3 regions of the Effusibacillus pohliae DSM 22757 genome follow, and region 1 is predicted to be linked to each of the others. Evidence: riboswitches for the same ligand, from Rfam matches in the RefSeq annotation. Region 1 holds a riboswitch; each other region holds the start of a gene.
The links. A riboswitch is a leader RNA that binds a small molecule or an ion and turns the genes downstream of it on or off. The one in region 1 is predicted to bind S-adenosylmethionine.
Positions count from the first base shown of each region.

Region 2: another riboswitch for S-adenosylmethionine. It lies ahead of metH (methionine synthase); the one in region 1 lies ahead of C230_RS0103365 (methionine ABC transporter ATP-binding protein).
Region 3: another riboswitch for S-adenosylmethionine. It lies ahead of C230_RS0104010 (trans-sulfuration enzyme family protein); the one in region 1 lies ahead of C230_RS0103365 (methionine ABC transporter ATP-binding protein).

Region 1 covers NZ_AQXL01000093.1:1,654-8,740, forward strand. The annotation lists gene C230_RS0103355 (MetQ/NlpA family ABC transporter substrate-binding protein) at 1-744, opposite strand, end outside; gene C230_RS0103360 (methionine ABC transporter permease) at 828-1,493, opposite strand; gene C230_RS0103365 (methionine ABC transporter ATP-binding protein) at 1,495-2,508, opposite strand; SAM riboswitch class I at 2,586-2,708, opposite strand; gene C230_RS0103370 (PilZ domain-containing protein) at 2,856-3,233, opposite strand; gene leuB (3-isopropylmalate dehydrogenase) at 3,424-4,506, opposite strand; gene C230_RS0103380 (2-isopropylmalate synthase) at 4,499-6,067, opposite strand; gene C230_RS0103385 (ketol-acid reductoisomerase) at 6,140-7,087, opposite strand, start outside.
Region 2 covers NZ_AQXL01000113.1:44,691-51,777, reverse strand. The annotation lists gene C230_RS0107220 (aminotransferase class I/II-fold pyridoxal phosphate-dependent enzyme) at 1-859, shown strand, start outside; gene C230_RS0107215 (hypothetical protein) at 932-1,129, shown strand; gene C230_RS19725 (DUF3054 domain-containing protein) at 1,224-1,601, shown strand; gene C230_RS0107205 (enoyl-CoA hydratase/isomerase family protein) at 1,902-2,687, shown strand; partial or broken gene C230_RS0107200 (ectoine/hydroxyectoine ABC transporter ATP-binding protein EhuA) at 2,754-2,957, shown strand; SAM riboswitch class I at 3,289-3,390, shown strand; gene metH (methionine synthase) at 3,547-7,011, shown strand.
Region 3 covers NZ_AQXL01000098.1:6,261-13,347, reverse strand. The annotation lists gene C230_RS0104030 (asparaginase) at 1-860, shown strand, start outside; gene C230_RS0104025 (Glu/Leu/Phe/Val family dehydrogenase) at 980-2,251, opposite strand; gene C230_RS22345 (hypothetical protein) at 2,348-2,512, opposite strand; gene C230_RS0104015 (trans-sulfuration enzyme family protein) at 2,568-3,707, opposite strand; gene C230_RS0104010 (trans-sulfuration enzyme family protein) at 3,704-4,864, opposite strand; SAM riboswitch class I at 4,937-5,070, opposite strand; gene C230_RS19395 (MFS transporter) at 5,232-6,524, shown strand; gene comA (phosphosulfolactate synthase) at 6,646-7,087, shown strand, end outside.

The sequences.
Region 1 (7,087 bases):
GATGGCATCCGAATCCTTGTTGTCCGGGCGCGCCACCAGAATGTTCACATAGGGCGAGTCTTTCCCTTCGATCGCCAGAGCATCCTTGGTCGGCACCAGTTTTGCCTCCAGCGCATAGTTCGTGTTGATGCATGCCAGGTCCACTTCGCCCAGCGCCCGCGGCAGCATGGCGGCTTCCAGTTCCTTAAACTTCACGTGCTTCGGGTTTTCGACAACGTCCTTGACAGTCCCTTTGATGCCGACGCCATCTTTCAATTTAATGATGCCGTTTTTCTCGAGCAGCGCCAATGCCCGCCCGCCATTCGTCGCATCGTTCGGAATGGCGATCGTCGCGCCGTCTTTCAACTCGTCCAGTTTCTTGATTTTCTTCGAGTAGACGCCGAATGGCTCAATGTGGACGTTCGTGACTTTGACCAGGTTCATTTTTTGATCCTTGTTGAACTGATCCAGGTACGGCGTGTGCTGGAAAAAGTTGGCGTCCAGTTGCTTTTCGAACACCTGAACGTTCGGCTGCACATAATCGTTGAACACCTTGATGTCCAGGTTGACCCCTTGCTCTTTCAATTTCGGTTTGACAAATTCGAGAATTTCCGCATGCGGAACGGCGGTTGCGCCAACCTTCAATGTCACTTCTTTCTTGTCGCCGCCGGCTGCCGGAGCAGGTGCCGCGGTTTCCTTCTTGCCGCATCCGGCCAGCGAAAATGCAAGTGTAAGCGACAATACGGGTACGAGCCATTTTTTCATATCCGGTTTCTCCTTTCGATGTTTGCCATTCTTACTTCATCTATACCAATCGGTGCTCCCGCCCTGTAGCAGCCCACCGCTTGCTATTTCCGGCTGAAACGGTGCACCAGGCGGTCTCCCGCTGTCTGCAGAATCTGCACCAACACCAGCAAAACCGCGACCGTTACCAGCATCACATCGGTCTGGAACCGTTGGTAGCCGTAGCGGATCGCCAGGTCTCCGAGTCCACCGCCGCCGATTACACCCGACATCGCGGTATAGGAGACGAGCGCGACGGTTGTGATCGTAATCCCCGCGATCAGTCCAGGCCGTGATTCAGGCAGCAACACGTTCCAGATGATCTGCCAGTTGGAAGCTCCCATCGACTGGGCCGCCTCAATCACGCCGCGGTCCACTTCGCGCAGCGATGTCTCCACTAACCTTGCAAAAAACGGGGCGGCGCCGATCACGAGCGGCGGAATCGATCCCTGCACGCCAAGCGATGTGCCGACGATCAGTTTGGTGAATGGGATCAACAGGATCATCAGGATGATGAACGGCACCGACCGCAGGATGTTGACGACAAACGAGACGATCGAATAAAAAATCCGATTTTCCAGTAGCTGTCCCCTTGATGTCAGAAACAACAGAACGCCGAGCGGCAACCCGATGAGCACGGTGAACAAAGTGGACAGCCCCAGCATCGTCAGCGTGTCGAGCGTTGCCGTCGAAATCTCTTCCCAGTCGACGTTCTCAAATGTCCATTCCATTTCAGATCACCTCCACTTTCAGCCCGTGCTGGCGCAACCGGTCGATCGACTGCTGAACCTGCATCTGCCCGCCTTCCAGTTCAACAACCAACTGCCCGTAGGGCGTGTCTTTCATGCGGGAAATCGTGCCCTGCAGAATGTTAAACGATGCACCGACCTCCTGCATCGTCCGGAACAAAATCGGCTGATACGTCTGCTCGCCCAGGAATGTAATCCGCACGATCGTGCGATGACCGGCCGATTTTTCACGGGCGATCACCTGCTGCAGTTCGAGCGAGTCGACCACCTGTTCAACAAATTCGCGGGTTGTCGGGTGGTGCGGTTTCAAAAACACGTTAGCCACCGGCCCTGCCTCAACAACCCGGCCGCCGTCGATCACCGCCACCCGGTCGCAGATCGAGCGAACCACATGCATTTCATGCGTAATCAACACGATCGTAATCCCGAATTGGCGGTTGATGTCCCGCAGCAACGTGAGGATCGAATTGGTCGTCTGCGGGTCAAGCGCCGATGTCGCTTCATCACACAAGAGCACTTTCGGATCGTTCGCCAGTGCTCTGGCGATGCCGACCCTCTGTTTCTGGCCGCCCGACAATTGCGCCGGATACTTGTCCCGATGCGCCTCAAGGCCGACCAGCGCCAATAGTTCGCCGACTTTCCGGTCGATCTCCGCCTGCGTGCGCTTCGCCAGCTTCAACGGAAACACGATATTGTCCGCGACCGTGGCGGACGACAGCAGATTGAAATGCTGAAAAATCATCCCGATCTGCCGACGTTCCTCTTGCAGCCTGCGTCCGTCAAGCGCTGTCAGATTGACTCCATCGACGGTGACTGTGCCGGATGTCGGCCGCTCCAGCAGGTTGATGCAGCGGATCAGCGTGCTCTTGCCGGCGCCGGAATGGCCGATGACGCCAAAAATTTCACCTTTTTCTATGGACAAATCGATTCCGCGCAAGGCGGGAACCGAATGTTTGCCAACCCGGTACTCCTTGTGCAAATTGCGCAGTTCAATCATCCGTACTCACCTCCGTTTGCCTCAACAAAAAACCCCTTTTTCACAGATTGAAAAAGGGGTTGCCAGACGACTTACCCTTCTCATCTGCCAGGATTTGTTATATCCTGAAGGAATTGGCACCATGTCGCTCATCCGCATCATCCTGATGAGCCGGTTGCCGGGCTTCATTGGGCCTTTCCCTCCGCCTCTCTTGATAAGAAGATCTTCCTGTCAGTCTATTTAATTGTAGATTAAAAAATTCAAACCTGATTATATCCGCTTCCTATCAAAAAGTCAATCAAAAATCTTGATAAAAAATTATATTATATATTGGAATAAAATTAATTGTATGAAAACGGAGGCAATCCTTATTCGGTCATGTACTTTTCTTTTTTCCGGCGGCGAATTTGCAGCTGGTTGATCTGCATAATCAGGTTCTTCTGTTCTTTTTCTTCAAAGAAAATAAACTCCGCCCCGTATAACAGCAGACTGTCTTCCGGCTTCTTCCAGACCAACTGACCGTAGACATTGATCTTTTGTTCCGGCACGTCGATCGCAAACTGCCAGATCAGCATTTCGCTGACGGGCAAATCCCGGTCCGACAGAAAGCAAAGACCGCCGCCGGATATGTTTTGCACTTCCACTTCAAACTCTTCCCCGATCGGCAACAGTTTGCTCCCCAGTTTGCGCAGGCGCAGCGAACAAAAAGCGGTCAACGGAACGCGGAAAAATTCTCTCTGCTTCATGCGATTTGACGTTCCTCCCATTTTACCCCGAACACCCTGCCCTGTTTCACTCGATCTAATAGTGCTATTAATTTATATCAGCAGGGATTTGCCCTCTAGGTGCTGGAGTCCTATTTTGTCAAGTTCGATCCCCTGTCGATGAAAAAAGGCGTTTCCCGCAAAGGGAAACGCCTGTTACAACATTGGGATGTTATACGATCGGGACTTTTGCACTAATCCGTTGGACGATCAGGTCTCCCATGCGGGAGGTCGATACGGTCGGTTCAGCGGGGCCTGCCAAATCGGCAGTTCGTACCCCTTCCGCCAGCACCTCTGCCACCGCTTGTTCGATCACGGTCGCTTCCTGTTCCCAACCGAATGAGTGCCGTAGCATCAGTGCCGCGGACAAAATCATGCCGAGCGGGTTGGCGACGCCCTTGCCCGCGATGTCAGGGGCAGACCCGTGAATCGGTTCATACAGGGCGACGCCCGCTCCCAGGCTGGCAGACGGCAGCATACCGATCGAACCGGTCAGCATGGCCGCTTCGTCCGACAGGATGTCGCCGAACATGTTCTCCGTCACGATCACATCGAATTGGCGTGGATTGCGAATCAACTGCATGGCGCAAGTGTCGACTAGGATATGATCGTACTGGACATCCGGATACTCCTTGGCGATCCGCTCGACTGTCTCGCGCCAGAGGCGGGACGATTCCAGGACGTTCGCCTTGTCGACCGAGTGCACCCGTTTCCTTCTCGTCCGCGCCACTTCGAACCCCATCCGGACGATTCGCTCGATTTCGCCGGTCGTGTAAACGAGCGTATCGGTTGCCACTTCGCCGCCGACCGCCGGTTTCCTGCTTTTCTCACCGAAGTAGAGACCGCCGGTCAGCTCCCGCAAAATCAGCAGGTCGACGCCAAGCAACACTTCTTGTTTCAAAGTGGAAGCGTGCAGCAGCGGTTCAAACGCGCGAACCGGCCGCAGATTCGCGTACACACCGAGTTCCTTCCGCATCCGCAGCAGACCCGTTTCCGGGCGCAGATGACCGGGGTTGTGATCCCACTTCGGCCCTCCGACGGCAGCCAGCAGTACGGCGTCTGCCGCTCTGATGCCTTCCAGGGTCTGTGGAGGAAGCGGATCGCCAAACCGGTCGATCGCATCCCCGCCGATCGAAAATGTTGCAAACTCGAAGCTACGGGAGAAGTGGCGGCCGACCGTCTCCAGCACTTTCACGGTCTCGGCGGTGATTTCCGGGCCGATGCCGTCTCCCGGCAGCAGTGCGATCTTAGGCATGCACATCCACCTGCTCTTTCCGGCGTCTGAACTCTTTGCCGAGCGTGTCCATCCGCTTGATGATCATGCGGTTGATCGCATCCAGGTAGGCGCGGGCGCTCGCCTCCAGCACGTCGGTCGAGACGGCGCGGCCGTTTGCCACAATGTCGCCCTGACGAACCTGGACGCGCACCTCGCCGAGCGCATCCTGGCCGCCCGTCACCGAATCGATCTGGTAGTGCAGTAGTTCGACCGGCTCATCGGTGATGCGGTCGATCGCCCGATAGATCGCGTCCACCGCACCGTTGCCAACCGCCGCTTCCTGCAGCAGCCCTTTTTCATCATCGTGCAGTCCGATCGTCGCGGTGGGAACTCCTTGCGTGCCGCACGATACGTGCATAAACTCCAAACGATAGGCCACCTGCGAAGAGTCGACTTCGTATTCGAGCAGCAGGGACAGGATATCTTCGTCGGTCACGTATTTTTTCTTGTCGCAGAGATCTTTGAACTTGCGGAACACGTTATTCAACGCTTCGCCTTCCAGTTCGTAGCCGAGCGACTTGATGTGCTCCTTGAACGCGTGGCGGCCCGAGTGTTTCCCAAGTACCAGTTTGGTGTCCGCCATGCCGACCGTTTCCGGACGGATGATTTCATAGGTCGATTTTTCCTTTAACATGCCGTCCTGATGAATCCCCGATTCGTGGGCGAATGCGTTGGCTCCGACGATCGCTTTGTTCGGCTGGACGACCATGCCGGTCAGCTTCGATACCAGCCGGCTGGTGCGGGCGATCTGCGAGAGATCTAGACTGGTCGCCGCCTGGTACACATTCGGCCGGGTAGCAAGCGCCAGCGCCACTTCCTCGATCGCCACGTTACCGGCCCGTTCGCCGATCCCGTTGATCGTTCCCTCGATCTGATCGACGCCCGCCGCGATGGCGGCCAATGTGTTGGCGGTCGCCAAACCGAGATCGTCGTGGCAATGGGCGGACAATTTGAGCTTCTCAATCCCCTTCGCATGTTCCCGAACGTACCGGAACAAGTGGGCGTATTCCTCCGGGGTCAGGTAGCCAACCGTATCGGGAATGTTCAACACGGTAGCTCCCGCCTTCGCCGCCACTTCCGCCACTTTCACCAGAAAATCGAGTTCGCTGCGGCCCGCATCTTCTGGCGAAAATTCGACATCGGGAAAATATTTGCGGGCCAGCCGGACGGCCGCGTCAATCTGCTCCAAAACTTGCTCCGGAGTCATCTTCAGCTTGTGTTGCATGTGAATCGGGGAGGTCGCAAGAAACACGTGGATGCGTGGATGCTCCGCCCCTTTCAATGCTGCGTACGCTTGCTCGATGTCGTTTTGCACCGCGCGCGACAGCGAACAAACGCTGACTCCCCGGATTTCGTTCGCAATCCGCTGAACGGATTCAAAATCTCCCTTGGAGGAAGCTGCAAATCCCGCCTCAATGACGTTGACACCCAGTCGGGCAAGCTGCCGGGCAATCTCCATTTTTTCTTCTTGCGTCAGGCTGACGCCAGGGGACTGTTCCCCGTCCCGCAGCGTGGTGTCAAATACCTCAATCGTGCGCATATACTCTCCCTCCCATTTTTCGTGTACCCGTTTTGTGTCCCTCGCCAGGGGTCTGTTGCCGCCTGCCGGCTCCTATTTCTGGATCCAGCTCATCATTTCGCGCAGCTGGGCACCGACCTGTTCGATCGGATGTTCCGCTTCCTGCCGCTTGATCGCATTGTACGACGGACGCCCAGCCTGATTTTCGAGGATCCATTTTTTCGCGAATTCCCCGCGCTGAATCTCTTCCAGCACTTTCCGCATCTCCCGCTTCGTCTCCTCCGTCACGATCCGCGGCCCGGTGACGTAATCGCCAAACTCGGCCGTGTCGGAAATCGAGTAACGCATGCGGGACAGCCCGCCCTCATACATCAGGTCCACGATCAACTTCAGCTCGTGCAGACATTCAAAATACGCAATCTCCGGCCGGTAGCCCGCTTCCACCAGCGTTTCAAACCCTGCCTTGACAAGGGCGCTGACGCCGCCGCAAAGGACTGCCTGTTCGCCGAACAGATCAGTTTCCGTTTCTTCCCGGAAGGTCGTCTCGATCACGCCCGCCCGGGTGCAGCCGATGCCTTTCGCATAGGCGAGTGCGATCTGTTTCGCCTGGCCGGTTGCATCCTGATGAACCGCCAACAATCCCGGCACTCCAGCGCCCTGCGTATAGACCCGGCGTACCAGATGGCCCGGGCTCTTTGGAGCAACCATCGCTACATCGACATAGTTCGGCGGATTGATCTGCCCGAAGTGAATGTTAAAACCATGTGAGAACATCAGCATTTGGCCGGCCCGCAGGTGCGGCGCAATCTCTTCGCGGTAGGTTTGCGCCTGGCGCTCATCCGGCATCAGAATCTGAATGATGTCGGCCACTTTTGCCGTATCCGCCACCGTCATCACTTCAAACCCGTCCTGTTCCGCTTGCGTCCAAGACTTGCCGGGACGGGCGGCCACCACTACCTTCACACCGGAATCGCGCAGGTTCTGCGCCTGCGCGTGGCCCTGCGAGCCGTATCCGACCACCGCAACCGTTTTACCTTGCAG
Region 2 (7,087 bases), on a different contig from region 1:
TCACATTTCGCTGGCCTACATTTCGCAGGGGGATGTCGGGCTGGTGCCCGATCCGGCGTTTCCGGCCTACAACGACGGGGTGTTTTTTGCCGGCGGCCAGGTGTACCGCATGCCGCTGACGAAAGAAAATCGGTTTCTGCCGGATCTCGGCGCGATTCCGGCGGAGATCCGGAAACGGGCGAAATTGCTGTTTCTCAATTACCCGAACAACCCGACCGGCGCGTTGGCATCCGCCGATTTTATCGAACATACGATCCGGTTTGCGCGGGAGAATCAGGTGATCGTCTGCTACGACAACGCCTATTGCGAGATTACATACGAGGGGGTACGTGCCCGCAGTTTCCTGGAATATGAGGGTGCGAAACAGGTCGGCGTGGAATTTTTCACGTTTTCGAAAGCGTTCAATATGGCGGGCTGGCGGCTGGGGGCTGCCGTCGGGAACGCGGAAGCGATCCAGTCGCTTTTGGTGGTACAAAGTCACATCAACTCGGGCGTGTTCGCGCCGATTCAGTTTGCTGGCGCAACGGCGCTCACCGACGTGTGGCACAGCCGGTTCGGCGACGAGATGCGGCGGGAGTACCAGCGGCGGCGGGATTACGCGATCGGCAAGTTCCAACAGATCAACTGGGATGTTCACAAACCGCAAGGCGCCGTCTATCTTTGGGTGCCGGTTCCCGGCGGAATGACGTCGCTTGAGTTTGCCAACCGGCTGCTGGACGAGTATTCGGTGGTGGTGGCACCCGGTACCGCGTTTGGCGAGACGGGTGAGGGGTACGTGCGGGTGTCGTTGACCACCGCCTACGAAAATGTGGTCAAGGGAATCGATCGGTTGTGCGAGGCGATCTGGAAGTGGGCCTGAGCGGGCCAGTCGGGCGGCGGTCTGGTTGGGCGGCGGCCCGGTCGATTTTGCGGCATGGGAGGTGAACGGTTGATGCATTCGTTTTGGGGGTTCATCGATACGATCCGGATGGAGATTTGGCTGGCGCTGATTTTTGTATTTCATCTGCTGCTGTATCTGGCGTTGCGCACGCCGCGCGGGGTTCTCGTCGCCTTGCTGGCGACCGCGGTTTACGGCGTGTTGATCGCCATACTGAAAGCGATCGCGAAACGGAAACGGCAGGAGATGTGACTGCCACCCGAATTGCCGGGTGGTTCTTTTTTGTTTTGTGGTACAATCATTCTCGTAGCAAAAATAAGTTGAGTGGAGAACGGAGGAATGATGGTTGAAACGGTGGATTTTGCTGATCGGCGACCTGCTGATGCTGATTCTGTTTGCGTTTATCGGGCAATCGGAACACAAGACGTTCACCACGCTGGGCGGAACGCTGAAAACGGCCGCTCCGTTTATGATCGCGTGGGGTGTGGTTGCTCTCATTTTTGGTCTGTACAACATGCGTCATTACGAAACGTTTGCGGCGATGTTCAAACGGACATTGCCCGTTTGGGCAATCGCCATCCCGGCCGGTTTGGCGCTGCGGGCACTCTTTTTGGGAAAGGGGATTAAGGTGCCGTTTCTTGTAGTGGCAATGATCTCGACGTTTGTGCTGCTGTTTGTCTGGCGGTTCCTGTTCACCTGGCTGGCAAGGTGGCTGAACACGTAATTTGTAGGAGAAAAGGCTTGCCTGTGTGGGTACCCAAAATTCGTAGTGTTGTACTCCATGTTGCCGAGCGCATGGATCGACCAGTCTCGAATGCGCCGCCTGATGGCGTGTTCGAGACCCGCTTGCCTGCCTCAGCGGAGGACTGCAAGAGTACGGTAAAGCGTATTATTATGTAAGTGGGTGCGATCTGCCATGTTAAAAGGTGGATTGCCTACCGTCCGGTCGGAAGATGGTGCCGGAAGTAGGACGAAGGATCGTAGACTGTAAACCAATAGGCGCAAGAGGAGAGGGGAGAGCGAAATGTACGAGACCGTTTTGTTTGAGAAAGCGAATCAATTGGCGACTGTCACACTCAACCGGCCAGAAGTGTTCAATGCGTTCAATCTGCAGATGCATGAAGAACTGTTTGACGCGCTCAACCGCGCGGCGGAGGACGCGGACGTACGTTGTATCCTGCTTCGCGGCAACGGGCCAGGATTCAGTTCGGGAGCGGATCTGAAAAGCGTCAGCGCGGAAGATGTGGCTTCGCTCGACCACGGGGCTTATCTGCAGCGGACGTACAACCGGTTGCTGCTTCGGATGGCGGAGCTCGAAAAGCCGATTGTCGGCGCTTTGCACGGCCCCGTGTTCGGTGCGGGACTCGGAGTGGCGCTGGCTTGCGATTTGCGGATCACAGCGGCAAGCACCACGTTTTCCATGGCGTTTGTAAAAATCGGTCTGATGCCGGACGCGGGCAGCCATTTCTTCCTGCCGCGGATCGTCGGGCTCAGCCGCGCCATGGAATTGGCGATGTTCGGCGATTCGATCGGCGCCGAGGAGGCGCTGCGGATCGGGCTGGTTAACCGGGTGGTGGCGGACAGCGAGTTTGCCGGGGAAACGCAACGGTATGCGGAGCGGCTGGCCCAATCTCCGACGACGGCACTCGGGCTGATCAAACGGACGATGTACAAGAGCTTCGAAAACGATCTGGCGACGATGCTGGAAGCGGAGGCGGCCGGGCAGACGATCTGCGGCAAGACGGCCGATCACCGGGAAGGCGTCACCGCGTTTTTCGAGAAGCGGAAACCGAATTTTGTCGGAAAATAGGAACATGGTCACTGGCATGCCGGGCGGCATGCCTCTTTTTGATGGCAATACCGGCCAGCAGGAGGGGGAATCGCACGCGCGATGGCGATGGAACCGGCCGTGTTGCTGTTTGACGAGCTGACCTCCGCCCTCGACCCGGAGTTGGTGGGCGAAGTCCTGAAAGTGATGAAAGAGCTGGCGCAGGAAGGGATGACGATGGTGGTCGTCGCCCACGAGATGAACTTCGCCCGTGAAGCGGCCGACAAGGTCGTGTTTATCGACCGGGGCGTGAATATGGACATACGAATTCACTTTCTACATACTATAACTTTTATTCCATCGTTCTTCCTCACAGAAAACGCCTTAGAGGAATCGCTGTGAATAAGTTTTTCTATAATTCATTGGGATTATATTAATAGTTTTTGTGTATTATATAGTTGAAAAACATAAAACATTCTGTATAATTGTTTTTGTAGATAGGATATCATAAGTAATGTGGATACGGGGTTATTGAAATTGAAAAAATGGTTCTTTCTCAAGCTATGAGAGCCGGTGATCACCCTTGACACAACCACCGGTTTCAGTGCAAACTAATAAAAAATCGAAAAACGATTTGTCATAACTTCTATCCAGAGTGGTGGAGGGATCTGGCCCGATGAAACCACAGCAACCGGTGTGCGCACACGGTGCTAATTCCAGCAGAACGCGTTCTGGAAGATAGGAGGAGCCAACTGTGAACGTTCAGCCCTCTCGGATCCGGAGAGGGCTTTTGATCATGGACGATCAACTCGGCGTTGCCTGCACGGATGCAGGCGCTTTTAGCCGAGTTTCCTTTTCAGGTGAGAACGATTGGGATTTGACGGGGAGAGGGGAACCGAACATGAGCAGCGAGACGGGAAAGGTGTCGCAACATCCGATATTGGAACAAATGAAGAAAAAAATCCTGATTCTCGACGGCGCGATGGGCACGATGATTCAGCAGGCCGGTCTGACGGCGGCCGATTTTGGCGGGGAAGCGTACGAGGGGTGCAACGAGTACCTGAACATCATGCGGCCGGATGTGATCCGCCGCATTCACGAGCAGTATCTGGATGCCGGGGCGGATATTATCGAGACCAACACGTTCGGTGCCACCCGGCTGGTGCTCGCCGAATACAACCTGGAGGAGCGGGCGGACGAGATCAACCGGGCGGCGGCAAGGCTGGCGGTGGAGGCGGCAAAAAAATACTCGACGCCGGAATGGCCCCGTTTCGTAGCTGGAGCGATGGGACCGACCACCAAGACGTTATCGGTGACGGGCGGCACGACGTTTGAAAAATTGGTGGAAAATTATTACCAACAGGCGAAAGCGCTGATTCAGGGCGGCGTCGATGTGCTGCTTTTGGAAACGGCACAGGACACGCTGAATGTGAAAGCTGGCGGCATCGGGATTCAAAAAGCGTTTGCGGAGCTGGGCGTCCGCTTGCCCCTGATGCTGTCCGGCACGATCGAACCGATGGGCACCACGTTGGCAGGCCAGAATATCGAATCGTTCTACATCTCGCTCGAACACCTGAAGCCGATTACCGTCGGGCTGAACTGCGCAACTGGGCCGGAATTCATGCGCGACCATTTGCGGACCCTGTCCGAACTGGCGCAGTGCGGGGTCAGTTGCTATCCGAATGCCGGGCTGCCGGATGAGAACGGCCATTACCACGAATCGCCGCAAGCGCTGGCGAAAAAAATGGCCGGTTTCGCTGAGCTCGGTTGGCTGAACATTGCGGGGGGCTGCTGCGGGACGACACCGGAGCATATCCGGGCGTTGGCGGAAGCGTTGAAGGACTACAAGCCGCGGCAACCGGCGTGCGGCCACCTGCCGGCTGTCTCTGGAATCGAAACCGTCTATCTGGAGGCGGACAACCGCCCGCTGTTGGTGGGGGAACGGACCAATGTCATCGGATCCAAGAAGTTCCGGACGTTGATCGCCAGCGGATTGTATGAGGACGCGGCGGAAATCGCCCGGGCCCAGGTAAAAAAAGGCGCGCATATCATCGACATCTGCCTGGCCGACCCGGACCGGGACGAGTACGGCGATATGGAAAAATTCCTGCCGTTTGTCGTCAAAAAAATAAAAGTGCCGTTGATGATCGATTCGACCGATGCGCGGGTGATCGAACTGGGATTGAAACATTCGCAAGGGAAGGCGATCATCAACTCGATCAACCTGGAGGACGGGGAAAAGCGGTTCGCGGAGGTGGCGCCGCTGATCAACCGGTACGGGGCGGCGGTGGTGGTCGGAACGATCGATGAGCAGGGGATGGCGGTGACGCGCGAGCGAAAGCTGGAAATCGCCAAACGATCCTACGATCTGTTGGTCCACAAATATGGCGTCCATCCGCAAGACATTATTTTTGATCCGCTTGTGTTTCCGGTCGGCACGGGCGATGAACAGTATATCGGAGCGGCCCCGGAAACGGTGGAGGGCATCCGCCTAATCAAGCGGGAACTGCCGGAGTGTGCGACGATCCTTGGGATCTCCAACGTATCGTTCGGGTTGCCGCCAGCCGGTCGCGAAGTGCTGAACGCGGTGTTTCTCTATCACTGTACGAAAGCGGGTCTCGACTATGCAATTGTGAACACGGAAAAGCTGGAGCGCTATGCGTCGATTCCGGAAGAGGAGCGGCGGCTGGCGGAAGAGCTGCTGTTCCATACGAATGACGAGACTCTTGCCCGATTCACCGCTTTTTACCGGGAGAAAAAGACGGCCCAGGTGAAGGAAGTGTCCAGCCTCAGCCTGGAAGAACGGTTGGCGAACTATGTGGTGGAAGGCAGCAAGGACGGCCTGATTGACGATCTGAACGAGGCGCTGACCCGGTATGCGCCGCTTGAGATCATCAACGGCCCGCTGATGAAAGGGATGGAGGAAGTTGGCAGGCTGTTCAACGACAACCAGTTGATCGTCGCGGAAGTGCTGCAGAGTGCGGAAGTGATGAAAGCGGCGGTCGCCTATCTGGAACCGTTCATGGAGCGGGCGGAGGCGGCCGTCAAAGGGAAGATTTTGCTCGCGACCGTCAAGGGAGACGTGCATGACATCGGCAAAAATCTGGTCGAGATCATCCTGTCGAACAACGGCTATCAGGTGATCAACCTGGGGATTAAGGTACCGCCTGAACAGTTGATCGAGGCCTATCGCAAGGAGAAGCCGGATGCGATCGGCCTGTCCGGGCTGTTGGTCAAATCGGCGCAGCAGATGGTAACGACCGCCCAGGACCTGCGGGCAGCGGGCATTGATGTGCCGATTCTGGTCGGCGGCGCCGCTCTCACCCGTAAGTTCACGCACACGCGGATCGCGCCGGAGTACAACGGGCTGGTTCTGTACGCGAAAGATGCGATGGACGGGCTGGAACTGGCCAACCGGTTAAGCGATGAAGAGCAGCGGAAAGCGTTGATTCAGGAGTTGCGGGACATCCAACAATCGTATGTGATGGAAGCGGGCAAAGGCGGGACGGACGGCCGGGCGGAAGCAGCGCCGGCGGCCGGGCGGTCGAATGTCAACCGGGACGCACCGGTGTTTGTCCCGCCCGATTTTGAACGGCATGTGCTGCGCGATTACCCGATCTCGTTCCTGCAGCCGTATTTGAACCTGCGGATGCTGTTGGGAAAGCACCTGGGCGTGAAAGGAAACGTCGAGCAGTTGCTAGCGGAAGGGGATCCGAAAGCGGCCGAATTGATGGGCGTGATCGACCGGCTGATGCGGGAAGCGAAGGAGCAGGGAATCATCCGGGCACACGGAATGTACCGGTTTTTTCCGGCGCAATCGGCGGGCAACGACATCCTGATCTATGATCCGCAGGATCATTCGAAGGTGATCGAGAGGTTCTCGTTCCCGCGGCAGAAGCAGGCTCCGTACCTTTGCCTGGCCGATTTTCTGAAACCGGTGGACAGCGGGGTGATGGATTATGTCGGCTTCCTGGTCGTGACGGCAGGCAAAGGCGTCCGAGAACTGGCAAATGAATGGAAAGACAGGGGCGATTACCTGCGGTCGCATGCGATTCAGGCTTTGGCGTTGGAGTTGGCGGAAGCGTTCGCCGAGCGGATTCACCAGATCATGCGCGATGTGTGGGGATTCCCCGATCCGCCGGAGATGACGATGCAGGAGCGGTTTGGCGCCCGCTATCAGGGGATTCGCGTGTCGTTCGGCTACCCGGCTTGTCCGAACCTGGACGATCAGGTGCAATTGTTCCGCTTGATGCAACCGGAAGATATCGGTGTGCATCTGACGGAAGGCTGCATGATGGACCCGGAAGCGTCCGTTTCAGCGATGGTGTTCGCCCACCCGGAAGCGAGATACTTTAATGTTGAGTAAAACATGGGAAGCAAAGCCGCACAGCAGACAGAGTGCCATGATGCACTCTGTCTTTTTTAGTGGCAGACTTGTCGGC
Region 3 (7,087 bases), on a different contig from region 1:
TTGCCAAATATGCGGATGTCGTGATGGAGGAAGTGTTCAATCTGCCGAGTCCTCATCTGACATTTTTCCATTTGCAACAGTTGTTGAACCGCGTGCAGGAGCGCCTGGCGGAGCCGGAGGTGGCGGGTGTGGTGGTGACGCACGGCACCGACACGCTGGAAGAGACCGCTTTTTACCTGGATTTGCAATTGCCGCCCGGCAAACCGGTGGTCGTCACGGGGGCGATGCGGTCTTCCAACGAGATCGGCGCGGACGGACCGCTCAATCTGCTCAATTCGGTGCGTACAGCGGCCAGCGAAGTAGCGGTTGGCAAGGGAGTGCTGGTGGTGTTGAACGACGAGATCCACGGCGCCCGCTTTGTCACGAAGACGCACACCAGCAATGTGGCAACTTTTCAATCGCCGGAAGTCGGGCCCATCGGCAGTCTTGACAAGCGGTCGATTCACTTCCGCCAGATGCCGCTACAGCATGAATCATACCCGGCCAAGCCCTTGCAGCGGTCTGTCGGCCTGTTAAAAATGGCGCTCGCAATAGACAGCCGCCTGATCGACCACATGCTGGCAGACGGAATCGACGGGTTGGTGATCGAAGCGCTCGGCCAGGGAAACGTGCCGCCGGCAGTCGTCCCGGGGATCCGACGGGCGATCGAAAAAGGGGTGCCCGTGGTTCTTGTCTCCCGCTGTTTCAACGGAAGGGTGCAGGATGTGTATGGGTATGAAGGAGGCGGCAAGCATCTGCGGGAACTGGGGGCGATCTTCTCGAACGGCCTGAACGGCCAGAAGGCGAGGATCAAATTGATGGTTCTGCTGGCGAACGATCTGGACATGGAGTCGATCCGCAGCGCGTTCGAACGGATCTAACTTGAGGAAACTCGGCTAAATGCGCCCGCGTCCGTGCGGGCAACGCCGAGTTGATCGTCCATGATCAAAGAAAAAAGGCGCATGTGCAATGCATGCGCCTGCTCTTTTGATGCCGAAACTTACACCCAACCGCGCAGTTGGCAAGCTTCCGCCATTCGCCGGACTCCCACCATATAAGCGGCGAGCCGCATGTCGATCTTGCGGACGCGTGCGGTTTCATAGATCGTATGGAACGCTTTGACGAGAATTTCACGCAGCCGTCGGTCTACCTCTTCTTCCGACCAGTACAATCCCTGATTGTTTTGCACCCATTCAAAATAGGACACAATCACCCCGCCGGCGTTGCCCAATACGTCGGGCACGAGCAGCACGCCGCGCTCTGTTAGGATTTTCGTCGCTTCGATCGTCGTCGGTCCGTTCGCCGCTTCGACCACGATTTTCGCTTTAATATTATGCGCGTTTTTCGACGTGATCTGGTTCTCGATCGCCGCCGGCACCAGGATGTCGCAATCCAGTTCCAGCAGCTCCTGGTTGCTGATGGTGTTTTTGAAGAGTTTCGTCACCGTGCCAAACGAATCGCGGCGGTCCAACAGGTAATCGATATCGAGGCCGTTCGGATCGTACAATCCGCCGTACGCGTCAGAAATGCCGACCACTTTCGCTCCCGCGTCATGCATGAATTTTGCGAGATAACCGCCGGCGTTGCCAAAGCCCTGAACCACCACCCGCGCATCTTTCAAATCGATCCCTTTTACTTTCGCCGCTTCCTGGATCGCGATCGTCACACCGCGGGCGGTCGCCGCGTCACGGCCCAGCGATCCGCCGAGTACGAGCGGTTTGCCGGTGATGAAACCGGGCGAATCAAACTCCCGGATACGCGAATACTCGTCCATCATCCAGGCCATAATCTGGGAGTTGGTGAACACATCGGGCGCCGGGATATCTTTCGTCGGTCCGACGATTTGCGAAATCGCCCGCACATAGCCGCGGCTCAATCGTTCCAGTTCGCGGAACGACATCTCGCGCGGATCGCAAACAATGCCGCCTTTGCCGCCGCCGTATGGCAATTGGGCGATGCCGCACTTCAGGCTCATCCAGATGGCAAGCGCCTTCACTTCATCTTCCGTCACATCCGGATGAAACCGGATGCCCCCCTTGGTCGGCCCAACCGCATCATTATGCTGTGCGCGATAACCAGTGAACACCCGAACGCTTCCGTCATCCATCCTGACAGGAATGCGGACCGTCAACACTCGCAACGGTTCTTTCAGAAGCTCGTACATCTCATCCCCATACCCCAATTTGTTGAGCGCTTCCTTGATCACCAACTGGGTCTGGGCGAGTACGTTTAACGTTTCTTCCTGCTTCTGTGTGTTTCCCTGATTGCTCATGCTTTGACCACCTTTGTGAACAACATCGAAATAAAGACATGCAAATATAAGTATAACGCGATACTTTCTATTAGGAAAGCATGTCTACGAATATTTTTATTGGTTCAAAGCTGGATCGGGTATTTCCACATCGTCCGGATTGTCCTGTTCCACCAACGTCTGCGGATCTCCTTGCGCGCCGCTCGGCACCTTGCCGGCAAAATCGTCCGGACTGTCCGCCATGATGAACGATTTGGCAGATGCGGGAGTCTGTTTTTCCATTGTTTTTCCGCTCCTTCAGAATCAAGATTGCAAGTTCCGCGTCACCCGCTTTTATTTATAATCCCATAAGAGCCTGTTCAATATCCCCGATCAGGTCTTCCGCGCTCTCGAGCCCCACCGACAGACGCAGCAAGCCGTCGCTGATCCCCCTGCGGATCCGTTCCTCTCGCGGCATCGCCGCGTGCGACATGGTCGCCGGATAGGACAAAATACTTTCCACCGCCCCCAGGCTGACAGCAAACAATGGCAACTGCAGCCGCTTGACAAACCGCCGCACCTGTTCGGCGTCCGCCAGTTCAAACGACAGCACCGCGCCGGGCCCGTCCGCCTGCCGGAGATGAATCTCCCGGCCCGGATGCGATTCGAGCCCCGGGTAATACACCCGTTTGATCTTCGGGTGCCGCTCCAGATAACGAGCAATCCGCAGCGCCGTTTCCTCACTTTGTTTCATCCGCACCGCCAGCGTTTTGATGCCCCGCATCAGCAACCAACAGTCCTGCGGCCCCAGCACCGCGCCGAACCCGTTTTGGATCTGGTATATTTCTTTTGCCAACGATTCATCCCGCACCGTCACCAGCCCCGCCACCACATCAGAATGACCGCCCAAAAATTTGGTTCCCGAGTGAACCACCACATCGATCCCCAGCTCATGCGGCCGCTGCAAGCCGGGTGACATAAAGGTGTTGTCGACAATCGTCAGCACCCCGTTTGCTTTCGCGATGTCGGCCGCTTTTTGCAGATCGATGATTTTCAGCGTTGGGTTAGAAGGTGTTTCCAGCATCATCGCTTTCGTGTTCGGTCGGATCGCCGCCGCCAATTTTTCCGGGTTGGCGGCGTCGACAAACGTCGTCTCAATCCCAAAGCGGGAAAAAACTCTCGTCAACGCCCGAAACGTTCCCCCGTAAATGTCTTCGCACGCCACAACATGCGAGCCGGCGGACAGTGTGAGCAGGACGCTCGTAATCGCCGCCATGCCGGAAGCAAACGCAAGTCCGTAGTTCGCCCCTTCCAACTGGGCAATCACATGCTCAAGTGCTTTCCGGGTGGGGTTGCCGGAGCGGGAATAATCGAACTCCTGCTGCTGGTTCCAATCGGCCTGGTGAAACGTCGAAGCCTGGTAAATCGGAAAGCTGGCGGCGCCGGTGCGCGGGTCCAGTTCCGCCCCCGTATGCAGCACGCGCGTTTCAAATTTCACCTGACGGACACCTCGGATCTCGCTGCCTCCAACGCTTGCTCCAGGTCTGCGATAATGTCCTGATAGTGTTCGATGCCGACCGATAAGCGCAGGAGCCTATCCGTAACGCCGTACGCCTCCCGCACTTCCTTCGGGATGTCAAAATGGGTCTGTCTCGCCGGATAGGTGATCAACGATTCGACGCCGCCAAGGCTTTCGGCGAACGAAATCAGTTTCACACTGCCGAGGATCGGTTCCACCATGCTTTCATCCGCCACTTCGAACGACAGCATGCCGCCGTAGCCGGACGACTGCTTTTCATGCATGTGCTTGCCCGGATGGTGCGGCAGACCAGGGTAATAGACTTTTGTCACCTGCGGGTGTCGTGACAGCCATTCCGCCACAAGCAGCGCGTTTTCCTGATGTTTTTCCATTCGCAGCGCCAACGTCTTCAGGCCGCGGATCATCAGCCAGCAATCCTGGGGTCCGAGAACAGCCCCGATCGAATTTTGCAAAAAAAACAGTTTTTCGCCCAATTGCTCGTCCTTCACCGCAAGCAGGCCGCATAGCACGTCGTTATGGCCGCCCAGATACTTGGTGCCGGAATGCAGCACCACATCGGCCCCCAAATCCAACGGTCGTTGAAAATAGGGCGACATAAACGTGTTATCGACGATGGTCAGCGCGCCGCGCCGTTTGGCGATCGCAGCGCAACCTGCGATATCGGTGATTTTCATCGTCGGGTTGGTCGGGGTTTCAACAAACAGCGCCTTGGTGTTCGGTTGAACCGCCGCTTCCACCGCAGCCAGATCGCCGGTATCCACGTAGGTCGTTTCGATCCCTTTCCGACGCAAAATCTGTTCCAGCAAGCGATAGGTACCGCCGTACAAATCGTTGGAAGCGACCAGGTGATCGCCTGGCTCGAACAGTTCCACTAGACAGGCGATCGCAGCCATGCCGGAAGCGAACGCAAACCCCCGCACCCCATTTTCCAGATCGGCGATCGTATCTTCCAGCACTTTGCGAGTCGGATTGAGAGTCCGGGTATAGTCAAACCCCGTGCTCTGTCCGAGCGCCGGATGGGCGAATGTAGTCGAGTGATGAATCGGCACAGACACAGCTCCCGTCACCGGATCCTTGCGGTTTCCCGCTTGTGCCAACCGTGTTTCGATCCGCATGTCCATTCCTCCTCTTCATGGAAAAAGGTCTTTCCCCCCAAGAGAAAGACCTGGTATTGCCACGCTGTCCTCCTCTTATCTTTCAGGATCGCTCCTGCAGGAATTAGCACCACAAATCATACCTGAAACGCGCGAATCACGTTTCCGGATCGATTCAGGTTGCCGGGCTTCATCGGGCCAGTCCCTCCACCAACTCTGGATAAGAGTCAATCGATTTTGTTCTTTTGATACAATTTACAATCTTCAAGGCGGTTTCGTCAAGGGGTGTTCGTTAAAGCCTGGCAGTCGTGGCGAGTCAATAACTTCCTGCATCAGCCCCGATACGGCGCGACACACTAGGTTTACAACGAGGAAAGGACTGAACAGAATGGCGCAAACGGCATCCGACAGGTCCAAAGTTTCGTTGCTGTCTCTGATTGCCCTGGGAAGCGTTCCGCTCATCATGGTCCTGGGTAATTCGATGCTGATTCCGATTCTGCCAACGATGCAGGAGCAGCTTCAGATCACCAAATTTCAGGCGAGTTTGGTGATCACTCTGTTCTCCGTGCCCGCCGGCATCATCATCCCGTTGGCCGGTTTTTTGTCGGACCGCTACAACCGGAAACTCGTGATCATCCCGGCGCTTATCTTATACGCGTTAGGCGGATTGCTAGCGGGAATCGCCGTGCTCTTGTTTGCCAAACCGTTTGCCGTGATCATGACAGGTCGCGTGCTGCAAGGAATCGGGGCCGCCGGGACTGCTCCAATCGCGATGGCTTTGGCAGGCGATATTTTCCAGGGAGCGGCCCGCAGCAAAGCGCTTGGCATCATCGAAGCATCGAACGGGCTGGGAAAAGTCCTGAGTCCCATACTCGGCGTGCTGCTCTCGATGATCACCTGGTTTGCGGTTTTTTTTGCGTTTCCGCTGTTGTGCGTGCCCGCTGCTTTGGCGATCTGGTTTTTTATCAAGGAACCAAAAAAGGACAAAGCCGCGCAAAAAGTAACCCACTACCTGCGCGCGCTGAAGGTTATTTTCAAACGGGAATGGAAATGGCTTCTGACCGCTTACTTTGCAGGCGCCAGCGCACTTTTCATTTTGTTTGGCGTATTGTTTTATCTGTCGCATCTTTTGGAAGACAAATATGCGATCGACGGTCTGCTGAAAGGCGCCATTCTGGCGGTTCCCTTGCTCGCCATGTCGTCGACGTCCTATATCACGGGAGCAAACATCAAAAAGCAAAAAAGGTTGATGAAAACGCTGATTGTGACTGGCATGCTGCTGATTGCGATCCCGCTCGGGTTGGCTTCCTTTGTTACAAACGCGTACGTCTTGCTGGGATTGCTGGTGATGAGCGGTATCGGCACGGGACTCGTGCTGCCCTGCCTGAATATGCTGATCACCTCAGCCGTCAGTATGGAAGAACGCGGGATCGTCACATCTTTTTACGGCTCCGTCAGATTCCTGGGAGTGGCGATCGGGCCACCCGTCTTCACCTGGTTGATGGACCTGTCCCGCTTGGTTATGTTCTTGTCGGTGGCCGGGCTCGCCTTTTTGTCCGCCGCGCTGGCGATGTGGCTGATTCGCGTCCCAGCGGAGAAGCCCGAATCCCCACCCGCCCCCAATTCGATCGCCTCCGAATCCCTGCGGAAGTTGTTGGCAAAACGAAAAGCACGGGCGTAACACCAGCTCCCGTTTTTCGCATACGATAATGGAGCCCACAGGTTGTAAACGCCAGGAGGTGACAAACCCCGACGGGGATTCCCTGCACAGCACAGAACAGCAAAGAAAGGGGTTTTGGGAGATGAACGATTTTTTGCCACAAAAACCGTGGGACACAGTCCTGCGTGATCCACTACCGGGCCGCAACCTGAAACCGCGTACTTGCGGTCTCAGCATGGTGATCGATAAGGGGCTGGGAATCCGGGAAACGTTGGACCTGGCAGAATTGGCAGCCCCTTACATCGATTTCTTGAAATTGGGTTTTGGCACATCGATGCTCTATTCGAAATCGCTGCTGCAAAACAAAATCAATATTTTGCGGGAACATGACATTCATGTCTACCCGGGCGGAACCTTACTGGAGACGGCCGTGCTGCAAGGTTGTTGGAAGGACTTCATGCGCACTTCAAAAAAACTGGGATTCACCGCGATCGAAGTTTCCGACGGCACGGTCACGATCGATCTCGAACTGCGCCGGCAATTGATCCAGGAAGCGAAACATATCGGATTTCTCGTTTTGAGCG